Regions from separate parts of the Pseudomonas gebzensis genome, predicted to be linked through region 3. Evidence: predicted binding sites of a transcription regulator. Region 3 holds the regulator's gene; each other region holds the start of a gene.

What was found. Region 3 encodes sigma-54, which starts transcription at its own class of promoters, with help from an activator protein. Its sites were predicted from a motif close to ANTGGCATNNANNTTGCTNT; they were not measured.
Region 1: the regulator sigma-54 is predicted to act here: its motif matches at 3,136-3,155, upstream of flgB (flagellar basal body rod protein FlgB).
Region 2: the regulator sigma-54 is predicted to act here: its motif matches at 2,155-2,174, upstream of glnK (P-II family nitrogen regulator).

What each region holds. Positions count from the first base shown of each region.
Region 1 is NZ_JAXQNS010000001.1:422,923-427,421, forward strand. Features, by position in the region: gene flgA (flagellar basal body P-ring formation chaperone FlgA) at 1-743, opposite strand, end outside; gene SJI00_RS01965 (chemotaxis protein CheV) at 807-1,736, shown strand; gene cheR (protein-glutamate O-methyltransferase CheR) at 1,788-2,615, shown strand; gene flgB (flagellar basal body rod protein FlgB) at 3,201-3,608, shown strand; gene flgC (flagellar basal body rod protein FlgC) at 3,611-4,051, shown strand; gene SJI00_RS01985 (flagellar hook assembly protein FlgD) at 4,065-4,499, shown strand, end outside.
Region 2 is NZ_JAXQNS010000011.1:9,880-14,378, forward strand. Features, by position in the region: gene mgtA (magnesium-translocating P-type ATPase) at 1-815, opposite strand, end outside; gene SJI00_RS18915 (accessory factor UbiK family protein) at 1,698-1,967, opposite strand; gene glnK (P-II family nitrogen regulator) at 2,342-2,680, shown strand; gene SJI00_RS18925 (ammonium transporter) at 2,729-4,060, shown strand.
Region 3 is NZ_JAXQNS010000005.1:137,935-142,433, reverse strand. Features, by position in the region: gene lptC (LPS export ABC transporter periplasmic protein LptC) at 1-247, shown strand, start outside; gene lptA (lipopolysaccharide transport periplasmic protein LptA) at 234-758, shown strand; gene lptB (LPS export ABC transporter ATP-binding protein) at 759-1,484, shown strand; gene SJI00_RS11520 (RNA polymerase factor sigma-54) at 1,661-3,154, shown strand; gene hpf (ribosome hibernation-promoting factor, HPF/YfiA family) at 3,231-3,539, shown strand; gene ptsN (PTS IIA-like nitrogen regulatory protein PtsN) at 3,552-4,016, shown strand; gene rapZ (RNase adapter RapZ) at 4,019-4,499, shown strand, end outside.

The DNA.
Region 1 (4,499 bases), on a different contig from region 3:
ACTTCCACTTGCCCCGGCGCTGTGACGCGCGCCTTGATCACCCGCTTGGAATTGAGGTTGCGCACCCGAATCTGCTCGGCCAGGCCCCCCTTGCTCAACGCCTCGCCCGGCATGCGCACACTCAAGCTGCCGCTGCGGGCAATGATCACCACATGATCGCCCTTGCGGATCAGCTCAGCCTGCTCCAGGTGCTGCGGCGTCAGCACCTGGTCGATCACCGTAGGGCGCAGCAGCTTCATGCCCACCACCTGGTCCAGCTCGGTGATGAAGCCCTGATTGAGGGTGCCGACATCGCGCTCGCGCACCGCCACGTCACCTTCACCCACCACGCTGTCGCGCCGCAGCGGGCGCACCATCACCACCACCTCGCGGTACAGTTTGACCGTGGCCGGGACGAACACCGTCCACGGCCCGCTGCCTGCGCAACGTACCCGCACGGTCACCCGGCCGAGCGGTTGTGCGGGGCTTTCCAGCGTGGCGTCGAGGTCCTGGCTGCACAACGGCATGCGCAGGCGTGGGTCGAGCGGATTGACCGAAATCTCGTAACGGCCCGGGGTCTGCGTGGTGGCGAGATAATCCTCCACGGCGAACTCAAGAAATCCCTGCGTTACGCCGATAAGCTGTTCAGGCGAGGTAAACGCCTGCGCCAGCACCTTGGCGCCCGGTGCCCACAGGCACAGAGCCGCCAGCAGGGTGCTCAGCAGTCGCGTCAGTCGTCGGAAATTTGTCGTTTTCATGTGCATGACGCTCAAAAAAGCAAAGCCCGTGCCGACTTGGTAGCAGGGCAACAGGAAGAGGAGTCGGGCATGGCGGGTGTAATGGATTCGGTCAACCAGCGCACACAGCTGGTGGGGCAGAATCGTCTTGAGCTGCTGCTGTTTCGCTTGAATGGCGCACAGCTATACGGGATCAACGTGTTCAAGGTGCGCGAGGTGCTGCAATGCCCGCCCTTGACCGTGTTACCCAAATCCCACCGGGTGGTGCGTGGCGTGGCCAATATTCGTGGGGCGACCATCCCGATCCTTGACCTGTCCATGGCCACCGGGCTGCCGGGCTTGCAGGAAGAGCTCTGCAACAGCTTCGTGATCATCACCGAATACAACACCAAGACGCAGGGATTCCTGGTCCATTCGGTGGAACGCATCGTCAACATGAACTGGGAAGAGATCCATCCGCCACCCCGTGGGACCGGCCGCGATCACTACCTGACCGCTGTCACTCGGGTGGACGACAAGATGGTCGAGATCATCGACGTCGAGAAAGTGCTGGCCGAAGTGGCGCCGACCTCCGAGTCGATCTCCGAAGGCGTGATCGATGCCGAGGTGCAGGACAAGGCCGTGATGCTGCGCGTGCTCACCGTCGATGATTCCTCGGTGGCACGCAAGCAGGTCAGCCGCTGCCTGCAGACGGTGGGCGTGGAAGTCATCGCGCTCAACGACGGGCGCCAGGCGCTCGACTACCTGCACAAGATGCTCGACGAGGGCAAGCATCCGGAAGAAGAGTTCCTGATGATGATCTCGGACATCGAGATGCCGGAAATGGACGGCTACACGCTGACTGCCGCGATTCGCAGCGATCCGCGCATGCAAAAGCTGCACATCGTCCTGCATACTTCGCTGTCCGGGGTGTTCAACCAGGCGATGGTGAAGAAGGTCGGTGCGGATGATTTTCTCGCCAAGTTCAGGCCCGATGACCTCGCCCAGCGCGTGGTCGACCGGATCAAGGCGACGCACTGAAATGCCCGGGAGCTCGCTCCCGGTTTCCACGATTGAAAAGAGGCGGCAACAGTGTCTACGGCGACTACCGATTTTGAACAGTTCAGGGTTTTCCTGGAAAAAGCCTGTGGCATCTTGTTGGGTGACAACAAGCAATACCTGGTTTCCAGCCGTCTCAACAAACTCATGGAGCAGCAAGGCATCAAGTCGCTGAGCGAGTTGACCCAGCGCATCCAGACCCAACCGCGCAGCGGCCTGCGCGAGCAAGTGGTCGATGCCATGACCACCAACGAAACCCTGTGGTTTCGCGACAGCTACCCTTTTGAAGTGATGAAGAACCGGGTCATTCCCGAGTTCATCAAGAACAATCCCGGGCAGCGACTGCGCATCTGGTCGGCGGCGTGTTCGTCGGGCCAGGAGCCGTATTCGCTGTCGATGACCATCGATGAGTTCGAGCGCAGCAACCTGGGCCAGTTGAAAATGGGTTCGCAGATCGTGGCCACCGACTTGTCCAGCCTGATGCTGAACAACTGCCGCACCGGCGAATACGACAGCCTGGCCATTGCCCGCGGCCTGTCGCCAGATCGCCTGCAGCGCTACTTCGACAGCAAAGGGGCAGGGCGCTTTGCGGTCAAGCCGCCGATTCGCAGCCGCGTCGAGTTCCGCTCGTTCAACCTGCTCGACAGCTATGCCGCGCTGGGCAAGTTCGACGTGGTGTTCTGCCGCAATGTGCTGATCTACTTCTCCGCCCAGGTGAAGAAGGACATCCTGATGCGCATCCACGGCACCTTGAAGCCGGGCGGCTACCTGTTCCTCGGCGCCTCCGAAGCGCTGAACGGGTTGCCGGATCACTACCAGATGGTGCAATGCAGCCCGGGCATCATCTACCAGGCCAAATAAACCACGGTGCCCCCTGGTGCTCAGGGAGCGAACCCGCTCTGCGCGACCCGCCATGGCGCGTGATGAAGTGGAACGCATCCGTAGGATCGAGCTCGCTCGCGAAAAACGCCCAGGCACCGCGTTCCGCCGGGCGTTCGCGTCCATCGTTGACGTCCATCGCGAGCACGCTCGCTCATACGGCGTGGCTTGAGCCGCGGCAGTTCACTCGGCCCGCAGCTCGCGAAAAAAGCCCAGGCACCGCGTTCCGCCGGGCGTTCGCGTCATCGTTGACGTCCATCGCGAGCACGCTCGCTCTTACAGAATGGGCCGGAGCCGCGGCAGCCTGTGGGAGACGGCCGGACAGGTCGATCGCGCATGGCACCAGTGCCGTCAAAAATCCGCTATGCACCTGGCCCCTGCCGACCGATTAACCGTGGATTTGCCGCCTTCTGCCGCCGAGCCGGCAGGCTTTTGCCGCTTTTCTGGCAAGCCGGCAGCGAGCGACCTGCTGTAACCCTATGGTTCTCAAGGCTTTTGCCACTCTGGCACAACCCTTGCTATCTCTGGCTCATACGATCTTCGGCCAACCCTCGCAGGTTTCCTGATATGAGCATCAACTTCGACAAGGCGCTCGGCATTCATCAGCAGGCGATGAATTTTCGCGCCCAACGCGCTGAGGTGTTGGCCAACAACATCACCAACGCCGACACCCCCAACTACAAAGCGCGCGACCTGGATTTCTCATCGGTGCTCGCCGCCGAGGCGCAGAAGCAGAACAACGGCAATTTTGCCCTGAATCGCACCAACGGCCGGCACATCGAAGCCGAGGGCTTGTCTGGCGGCGATGAAGCGCTCAAGTACCGGATTCCGACCCAGCCGTCGATTGACCAGAACACCGTCGATGCGCAGATGGAGCAATCCAACTACGCGCAGAACGCCCTCGACTTCCAGGCCAGCTTCACGCTGCTCAACAGCAAGTTCAAAGGGCTGGTATCGGCCCTGCGAGGAGAGTGACCATGTCCCTTGCCAACGTCTTCAACATTGCCGGCAGCGGCATGAGCGCGCAGAACACCCGCCTCAACACCGTCGCCTCGAACATCGCCAACGCCGAGACCGTCTCGTCGAGCATCGATCAGACCTACCGCGCCCGCCACCCGGTGTTCGCCACCACCTTCGAGCAGGCAAGCGGCACCGGCCAATCGCTGTTCGAGGACCAGGGCCAGGCCGGGCAGGGCGTGCAGGTCAAAGGTATCGTCGAGGACCAGAGCGAGCTGCAGGCCCGTTACGAGCCCAGCCATCCGGCGGCGAACAAAGACGGCTACGTCTACTACCCGAACGTCAACGTGGTGCAGGAAATGGCCGACATGATTTCGGCCAGCCGCTCGTTCCAGACCAACGCCGAGTTGATGAACACGGCCAAGACCATGATGCAGAAAGTGCTGACGCTGGGTCAGTGATCAGGAAATCGACATGACGACGACTAACGCAACCGGCCCGGCCTACCTCACTTCACTGCAGCAGCAGACCGACAGCACCAAGAGCAACACCGGCGCGGCCGGCAGTGCCTTGGGCAAGGACGCGTTCCTCAAGCTGCTGGCCACTCAGATGCAGCATCAGAACCCGCTCGATCCGCAGGACAACGGCGAGTTCGTCGCCCAGCTGGCGCAGTTCAGCAGCCTTGAAGGGATCCAGACGCTCAATGGCTCGGTGAACAGCATTCTTCAGGGCTTCCAATCGTCCACTGCGCTGCAGGCGTCTTCCCTGGTGGGGCGCAACGTGGTGGTGCAGACCGACAAGGCCAGCCTCGATGCCGGCAAAGATCTCAAAGGCTCGGTCAACCTCAGCGGCTCCAGTGCTGCGGTCCAGGTGGATGTGTACAACGCTTCGGGCGATCTGGTGCGCAGC
Region 2 (4,499 bases), on a different contig from region 3:
TTGCTCGACAACGATTTGGCCAGCGAGCCGAAGTAGGTACGGCCTCCTGTGGCGACCACCACAGCGCGTGCGCGGCCACTGACCACATTGGTGCCCATGAAGCAGACGTTGGGCAGATCGAGCAGGCTCGCCGAATCGCTGCCAATGCCCGCAGCGCATTTTTGCGCGACGTTGCCGAGGGTGTCGTACTTCTCCACCGGCAAGGCTTCGCCGGTCAGCACGGCCTGGCTGATGAACAGGTCACGGGATTCGATCAGGCGCAGGTCCGCAGGGATCATGTCGCCTGCCGACAGCTGCACGATGTCGCCGGCCACCAGGTCGCTCATGGGCACTTCGCGCAGGCTGGCAGTGCCGAGGCCTTGTTCCCGGCGCAGCACGGTCGCGGTTGTCCGCACCATGGCCTTGAGCGCTTCAGCGGCCTTGCCGGAGCGGTATTCCTGCCAGAAGCGCAGCACGGCACTGAGATTGACCATGGTGAGGATGATGATGACCTTGGTCAGGTCGGCCTCATCGTTTTCACCTGCGCGCACGGGCAGCCAGTAGTCGGTGACAAAGCTGATGGCGGCGAGGGTGAGCAGCACATAGATGAAGGGGTTGTGCAGCGCCATGAGAAATTGCATGGCAGGTGCGGGTGGCCGGTCATGGGCCACCTCATTGCGACCGTCGCGCTGCAGGCGCTTGGCGGCCTCGCGCTCAGTCAGGCCGTGTTCACTGGCGTCGAGGTTGGCGTAAGTGACGGACAAGTCGTTGCGCGCCTCACGGGCGGCACGCATGGACAGCTTCGGGGAGGCGGGGGTGCGGTCTTTGACGGTCATTGACTGTACTCCTGTGACAGGAGGCGACGAGACAGCGCTGTGGATCATCCTGATGCACAGGCCGGTCTCGACACGGTTGAACGATGAAGTTGGAATGTTCGACGATTGAGTGCTCGCGGCCGGGTGTCGAGAACCTGAAAGGCGGCGAACTTACTACTCGGAATTTCCATGAATATCTATCTCGTTAAGTTATTTAAGGCGACAAGAGTTCGCACACTTTTCATTGTGAAAAGTATGTGTTGTTTGAATGTGAAGTTTCAGCTTGAGTGTGAGGCGAACTCAGCACGACAGCCGAAGGCCATACCACTGACTGGGCGGTTCCTCACTGTCGAGTTGCTGCCATTGCAGCTGCGGGGGGCAATGCGGGTGTGCGCGATGCCACACGGCATACAGCCGGCAGCGCGGGGTCAGCGTTGAGCTAGAGGGTAGAAGGTCCGGGGCTCGGACAGGGGTAGGCGGCGCCGGCTGACGGGCGCGAAACCACGAAGGTACGCAGAAAGTGAGGTGCATGGGCTTGCCTCCACCCGGTCTGATACCGGTGCAGGCAAGCGACGGCGGAGCCCTAGGCCCTGGCGCGACTCACCCGACCTGAGTGTCGAGATCGGAATGCTTGTTTGAATGCCTGGCCGTTGCGACGTGCAACAGCCAGGCTGCGTCTATTGACTGTGTCCATTGAACTCTTCAAGTAATGAAAAAACGCCTCGCTGGCGAAGCGAGCGAACTTTAGTTAATAGGGAGTATGCGCGTCAACCCGAAGTCCGCACTTTAATTAATTTTCATCTATTTAAGCTTCCTAAAAAACTGTAGGAAAGATTACCGGATAGCAATTACAGGCTATAGGCACCGTCGCGCCAAGTCGCGCGACGCTGGGGGAGGGGGTGTTCAGTCTTGCGTTGGCGCAGCCGGCGCCATGCGCGCTTCGAGGTCGGCCACTTGCTGCTCGAGGGCTTCCAGTCGAGCGCGCGTGCGCGCGAGCACTACCATCTGGCTGTCGAATTCGTCTCGGCTGACGAGATCCAGTTTGCTGAACGCGCCCTGCATCAGTGCCTTGAACTGGCTCTCGATTTCGGCGCGGGGTTGAGAGGCATCGCCGCTGAACAGGCGCGAAGCCTGGTCGCTGAGCGCATCGAGGAAAGCTTTGGGCGCGAGCATGATCGAGCGGTCCGTCAAGGGAATGAGTGCGCGAGTGTAACACGCAGCCTGGGCAGCCCTGCCGTGCACAGTTTTCGCGCACAAGGGGGTAAGCGCGTGCACTGCACTTGTGCATGCGCTGGATGATGGCCTCTGGCCCGAGTCCGGCGAACCCTCTTCAACGCTTCTAAATCGAGGGCTCCAGGAAATTGGCAAGCTTTCTGCTACGTGTTCAGGCGACAGGCACTGAATCGGCCCCGCAGACGGGCAATTGGCCGGTGGATCGACAGCAGACCGGACGCCGCTTACGACGCGTTACAAAGCCAGGCGCTGCGCTTAGACTTGAGACGGGTTTGTTTTCCTGGGGCAAGTCCACCAAATCGGGAGAGAGTTGCATGAAACTAGTCACTGCCATCATCAAGCCGTTCAAGTTGGACGACGTCCGTGAGTCGCTGTCGGAAATCGGCGTGCAAGGCATCACCGTCACTGAAGTCAAAGGCTTCGGTCGGCAGAAAGGCCATACCGAGCTGTATCGCGGCGCCGAATACGTCGTCGACTTCCTGCCCAAGGTCAAGATCGATGTCGCCATCGACGACAAGGACCTGGACCGTGTCATTGAAGCCATCACCAAGGCCGCCAACACCGGCAAGATCGGTGACGGCAAGATCTTCGTAGTCAATCTGGAGCAGGCGATCCGCATCCGTACCGGCGAAACCGATACCGACGCGATCTGACACCGCACCACCGCCTCAGCAAACCCCAACGCCCCAGGAGAAAACAACATGACTCTGCGTCAGATCGCAGGGCTTGGCGCCCTATTGCCTCTCGTCCTGCCAGGCCTTGCCTTGGCAGACGAAACCGCCCCGGTTCTCAACTCCGGTGACACCGCCTGGATGCTCACGGCAACCGCCCTGGTGCTGTTCATGACCATCCCTGGCCTGGCCTTGTTCTACGGCGGCATGGTGCGCTCGAAGAACGTGCTCTCGGTAATGATGCAGTGCTTTGCCATCACCGGTCTGATCAGCCTGCTGTGGATGATCTACGGCTACAGCCTGGCGTTCGACACCAGCGGCATGGAGAAGGGCGTGACCAACCTGCACAGCTTCGTCGGCGGGCTCTCCAAGGCATTCCTCAACGGCGTAACGCCCGACAGCCTGACGTCGGCTGCGGCGCTGTTCCCCGAAGCGGTGTTCATCACCTTCCAGATGACCTTCGCCATCATCACCCCAGCGTTGATCGTCGGTGCTTTCGCCGAGCGCATGAAATTCTCGGCCATGCTGGTGTTCATGGCCATCTGGTTCACCCTGGTCTACGCGCCGATCGCGCACATGGTGTGGAGCGGTGACGGTGCGCTGATGTGGGACTGGGGTGTGCTGGACTTCGCCGGTGGCACCGTGGTGCACATCAATGCGGGTGTCGCCGGCCTGATCTGCTGCCTGGTGCTGGGCAAGCGCAAAGGCTACCCGACCACGCCAATGGCGCCGCACAACCTGGGCTACACCCTGATTGGCGCCGCCATGCTGTGGATCGGCTGGTTCGGCTTCAACGCAGGTTCTGCCGCAGCAGCCAACGGCACTGCCGGCATGGCCATGCTGGTCACCCAGATCGCGACCGCTGCAGCGGCACTGGGCTGGATGTTCGCCGAGTGGATCGGCCACGGTAAACCCAGCGCTCTGGGTATCGCTTCTGGCGTGGTCGCTGGCCTGGTGGCCATCACCCCGGCAGCCGGCACGGTGGGCCCGATGGGCGCGCTGGCGATCGGTCTGGCGTCGGGCGTGATCTGCTACTTCTGCGCCACCAGCCTCAAGCGCAAGCTGGGCTATGACGATTCGCTCGATGCATTCGGGGTGCACGGCATTGGCGGGATCGTCGGAGCCATTTTGACCGGTGTGTTCGCCGCACCGGCCCTGGGCGGCTTCGGCGCCGTGACCGACATCGCCGCGCAGGTCTGGGTACAAACCAAGGGCGTTCTGTTCACGGTCATCTACACCGCGATCGTCACCTACGTGATTCTCAAGGTGCTGGATGTGCTGATGGGCCTGCGGGTCAATGAAGAAGAAGAGGCGGTCGGTCTCGACCTGGCTCAACACAACGAGCGCGGCTATAACCTCTGACCGCGACGCTGTAATCACTGCCCGGTTCGCCGGGCTTTTTTTTGTCTGCGTGTTCAACAAAGCACGCTGACAATCCCTGCATCCCTGGCAATGCTTCCCTGGTGCAAAAACTTACACACAGCAGAGCATTCAGGGAGCTTTGCTTTTTCTGCGGGCGCGCTAGAATGCGCGCCACACTGCGTTTCGCCTCCTCGGCGACGTGGGCAGTGGTTGAACAGGCGCGGTCATGCACAGGGTGCGGCAGGGGCTGAAAGCAAGGCTCGCACGCCCCATGCCATTGCAGGACCCAGGCCTCTGGCGACTCACCCACAGACGGCGGTTGCATGACGTGCCGGAGGTGGTGCATCTGCGACCGACCGCGCGTGAAGGCTCACCGCCCAAGCGCAACGCTGACTGGCAGCATCGACTCACACTGCCGGGAATTATTTCTGATGCTCGC
Region 3 (4,499 bases):
CGACGGCACCGAGGTCGAGCTGATCGACTCGGTGAGAATCGCCCGCACCGATGAAAAGAACCGCAACACGCTGATTACTTCCAGCCGCATGACAGTGTTCCCGCAGAAGCAATATGCGCAGACCGAGCAAGCCGTTAGAATCGACGGCGCCGGTGGGACCACTACGGGCAAAGGCATGAAAGCGTATTTGAAAGACGGCAGGATGGACCTGCTGTCCAACGTAAGAGGACAGTATGAGGCTCGTTAAAACCCTTCCCTTTTTGCTCAGCTTGGGCGTAGCACTGGGTAGCGCGAGCGCTTGGGCCCTGCCAAACGACCGTGACCAGCCAATCCGCATTCAGGCCGACAACGCTCACCTGGACGACAAACAAGGCGTGGCGACCTACACCGGCGATGTCGTCATCACGCAAGGCTCGATGATGATCAAGGGCAACACCGTGACCATGACCCGCGCGGCGTCCGGTGACATCGACGTCGTCACTTCGGTGGGCAACCTGGCGTATTTCGAGCAGCAACAGAGCGCCGCCAAGCCCGACAAGATGAAGGGCTGGGCCGTGACCATCCAGTACCAGGCGCAGAAAGACCTGATCGTGCTCACTGACCGTGCCAAGGTCGAGAACGAAGGCAACACCACCGAAGGCGAGAAGATCGTCTACAACACCAAGTCGCAGGTCGCCACGGCAGGTCGCGGCGGCAAGGTGACCGCGCCGCGTCAGCGCATCGACATGGTGATCCAGCCGAAGAAGAAGGCCGAGTAGATGGCAACCCTAAAAGCTCAGCACCTGGCCAAAAGCTACAAGAGCCGGCAGGTCGTGCGTGATGTCAGCCTGTCGATCGACAGCGGACAGATCGTCGGCCTGCTGGGCCCGAACGGCGCCGGCAAAACCACCTGCTTCTACATGATTGTCGGCCTGGTCCAGGCCGACCAGGGCCGTGTGCTGATCGACGATCTGGACGTCAGCCACCAGCCCATGCACGGCCGCGCCCAGGCGGGTATCGGCTACTTGCCTCAGGAAGCCTCGATCTTTCGCAAGCTGTCGGTGGCCGACAACATCATGGCCATCCTCGAGACCCGCAAGGAGCTCGACAGCGAAGGCCGGCGCCAGGCACTGGAAAGCCTGCTGCAGGAATTCCACATCAGCCACATCCGCGACAACCTGGGCATGAGCCTGTCGGGCGGGGAGCGCCGCCGGGTCGAAATCGCCCGCGCGCTGGCGACCGCGCCGAAGTTCATCCTGCTCGATGAACCCTTCGCGGGTGTCGACCCGATCTCGGTCGGCGACATCAAGCAGATCATCCATCACCTCAAGGCCAAGGGGATCGGCGTACTCATCACCGACCACAACGTGCGTGAGACGCTCGACATCTGCGAAACGGCCTACATCGTCAACGACGGCCAGTTGATTGCCGAAGGCGACTCGGCCACCATCCTGGCCAACGACCTGGTGAAAGAGGTCTACCTGGGGCACGAGTTCCGACTCTGACCCCGGCGGCGGTGCCACGAGTGATGCCTCGATGGCGAGGCAGCGCTTTATTTGCTGCACCGCCCTAGGCAAACGCTCCAGTTTCAGGCATATAACTTGCTTAAAATTGGCGCCGAGGCGCCCTCGTGTAGTGGATGGCGCGTGTGCGCCGGCGAACAAGGTAATCAGCCCCAGCCATGAAACCATCGCTCGTCCTAAAAATGGGCCAGCAACTGACGATGACCCCGCAGTTGCAACAGGCCATTCGTCTGCTCCAGCTCTCCACCCTGGACCTCCAGCAGGAAATCCAGGAGGCCCTGGAATCCAACCCGATGCTCGAGCGCCAGGAAGAAGGCGAGGACTTCGACAACAACGATCCGATGGCCGACAACGCCGAGAACACGCCGGCCGCCGAGCCCCAGGACACCTCCTTCCAGGAAACTGCCGCCACGGTCGAGAACCTCGAAGAGGGTGACTGGGGCGAGCGCATTCCCAATGAATTGCCCGTCGACACCGCCTGGGAAGATATCTACCAGACCAGCGCCAGCAGCCTGCCCAGCAACGATGACGACGAGTGGGACTTCACCACCCGCACGTCCGCCGGGGAAAGCCTGCAGAGCCATCTGCTCTGGCAGCTGAACCTGGTGCCGATGTCGGACGTCGATCGCATGATCGCGGTGACCCTCATCGACAGCATCAACCCCCAGGGCTACCTGGAGGATTCCCTCGAAGAGATCTGCGCAGGCTTCGATCCCGAGCTCGACATCGAGTTGGACGAAGTGCACGCCGTACTGCACCGCATTCAGCAGTTCGAGCCGGCCGGGGTTGGCGCGGCAAGCCTGGGTGAGTGCTTGCTGCTGCAGTTGCGCCAGTTGCCTGCCAGTACTCCGTGGATGGCTGAGGCGCAGCGCCTGGTCAGCGACTTCATCGACCTGCTCGGCGGGCGTGACTACAGCCAGTTGATGCGGCGCATGAAGCTCAAGGAAGATGAGCTGCGCCAGGTGATCGAACTGGTCCAGACGCTCAACCCGCGGCCGGGCTCACAGATCGAATCCAGCGAACCGGAATATGTGGTTCCGGACGTCATCGTGCGCAAGGACAACGAACGCTGGCTGGTGGAGCTGAACCAGGAAGCCGTACCGCGCCTGCGCGTCAACGCCCAGTACGCAGGCTTCGTGCGCCGCGCCGATACCAGCGCCGACAACACGTTCATGCGCAATCAGTTGCAAGAAGCGCGCTGGTTCATCAAGAGCCTGCAGAGCCGCAACGAGACCCTGATGAAGGTCGCCACCCAGATCGTCGAACACCAGCGCGGTTTCCTCGACTTGGGTGACGAGGCCATGAAGCCCTTGGTGCTTCACGACATCGCCGAAGCAGTCGGCATGCACGAGTCGACCATTTCGCGGGTGACCACACAGAAATACATGCATACCCCGCGCGGTATCTACGAGCTCAAGTACTTCTTTTCCAGCCACGTCAGCACGGCCGAAGGGGGGGAATGCTCGTCCACGGCAATCCGCGCCATCATCAAGAAACTGGTGGCGGCGGAAAATCAGAAAAAGCCATTGAGTGACAGCAAGATCGCTGGTTTACTGGAGGCACAAGGCATCCAGGTAGCACGTCGTACGGTCGCCAAGTATCGCGAGTCGTTGGGCATTGCTCCCTCCAGCGAACGCAAGCGGCTCATGTAGCCCCTGGGTGTGCCACAGCGTTTCAGTGGCAGGTGCAAAACCTGCTTCTTTATGCACGGCAATAAGGAGAAGCTGTATGCAAGTCAACATCAGTGGACACCATGTAGAAGTCACCCCACCCCTGCGCGCTTATGTGGACGATAAACTCAAACGTCTGGAAGGTCATTTCGACAAGATCACCAACGTGCAGGTCATCATGAAAGTCGAGAAGCTGCAGCAGAAAGTCGAAGCGACCCTGCAGATTCCTGGTGGTGAAGTGGTTGCCAACGCAGAACACGAAGACATGTATGCAGCGATCGACGCCTTGGCCGACAAGCTTGATCGCCAACTGAAAAAACACAAGGAAAAACAGCAAAGCCTGCTGCAAGGCGCAGCGGCCCGCTGACCCCCCTCATCCATGATCCGACTCGAAACCATTCTGACCCCCGGCCGCTCGCTTGTGAGCGTGCCGGGCGGCAGCAAGAAGCGCGCCCTTGAAAAAGTCGCTACCCTCATCGCCGATCAGGTGCCAGAACTGGAGATGCAAGACATCTTCGAAAAGCTGGTCGCCCGTGAGAAATTAGGCTCAACCGGTTTCGGTAACGGTATTGCCATCCCCCATTGCCGACTGCCCGGCTGCACCGCGCCGGTCAGCGCCTTGCTGCACCTCGATTCACCGATCGATTACGACGCCATCGACGGCGCGCCCGTAGACCTGTTGTTCGTGTTGCTGGTCCCGGAAGCGGCTACCGACGCCCACCTCGAACTCCTGCGCCAGATCGCCAGCATGCTCGACCGCAAGGACGTGCGCGAACGCCTGCGCAAGGCGGCCGACAGCAAGGCCCTGTACCAGGTTGTCCTGGACGTTCAGAACGAGTCCTGACCATGCGCCTGATAATCGTCAGCGGTCGCTCCGGCTCCGGCAAGAGCACCGCCCTGGATGTGCTTGAAGACCACGGTTACTACTGCATCGACAACCTGCCCGCCGGCCTGCTGCCGCAGCTGGCAGAGAATGTGCTGCTCAATACCGAATTGCAGCAGCCCAGGGTTGCGGTCTCCATCGATGCGCGCAACTTGCCCGGCCATCTGCCTCGCTTCCCCGAGCTGCTGGAGGATGCGCGGTCCAAGCATATCCAGTGCGATGTGCTGTACCTGGACGCAGACGAAGACATCCTGCTCAAGCGTTTCTCGGAAACCCGTCGTCGCCATCCGTTGACCAATGCCAATCGCTCGCTGGCCGAAGCGATTCGCGTCGAGAGCGAACTGCTCAACCCGATCATCGACCTGGCTGACCTGAAGATCGACACCAGCAACCTCAACCTGTACCAGCTGCGCGACACCCTCAAGCTGCGCCTGCTCAACCAGC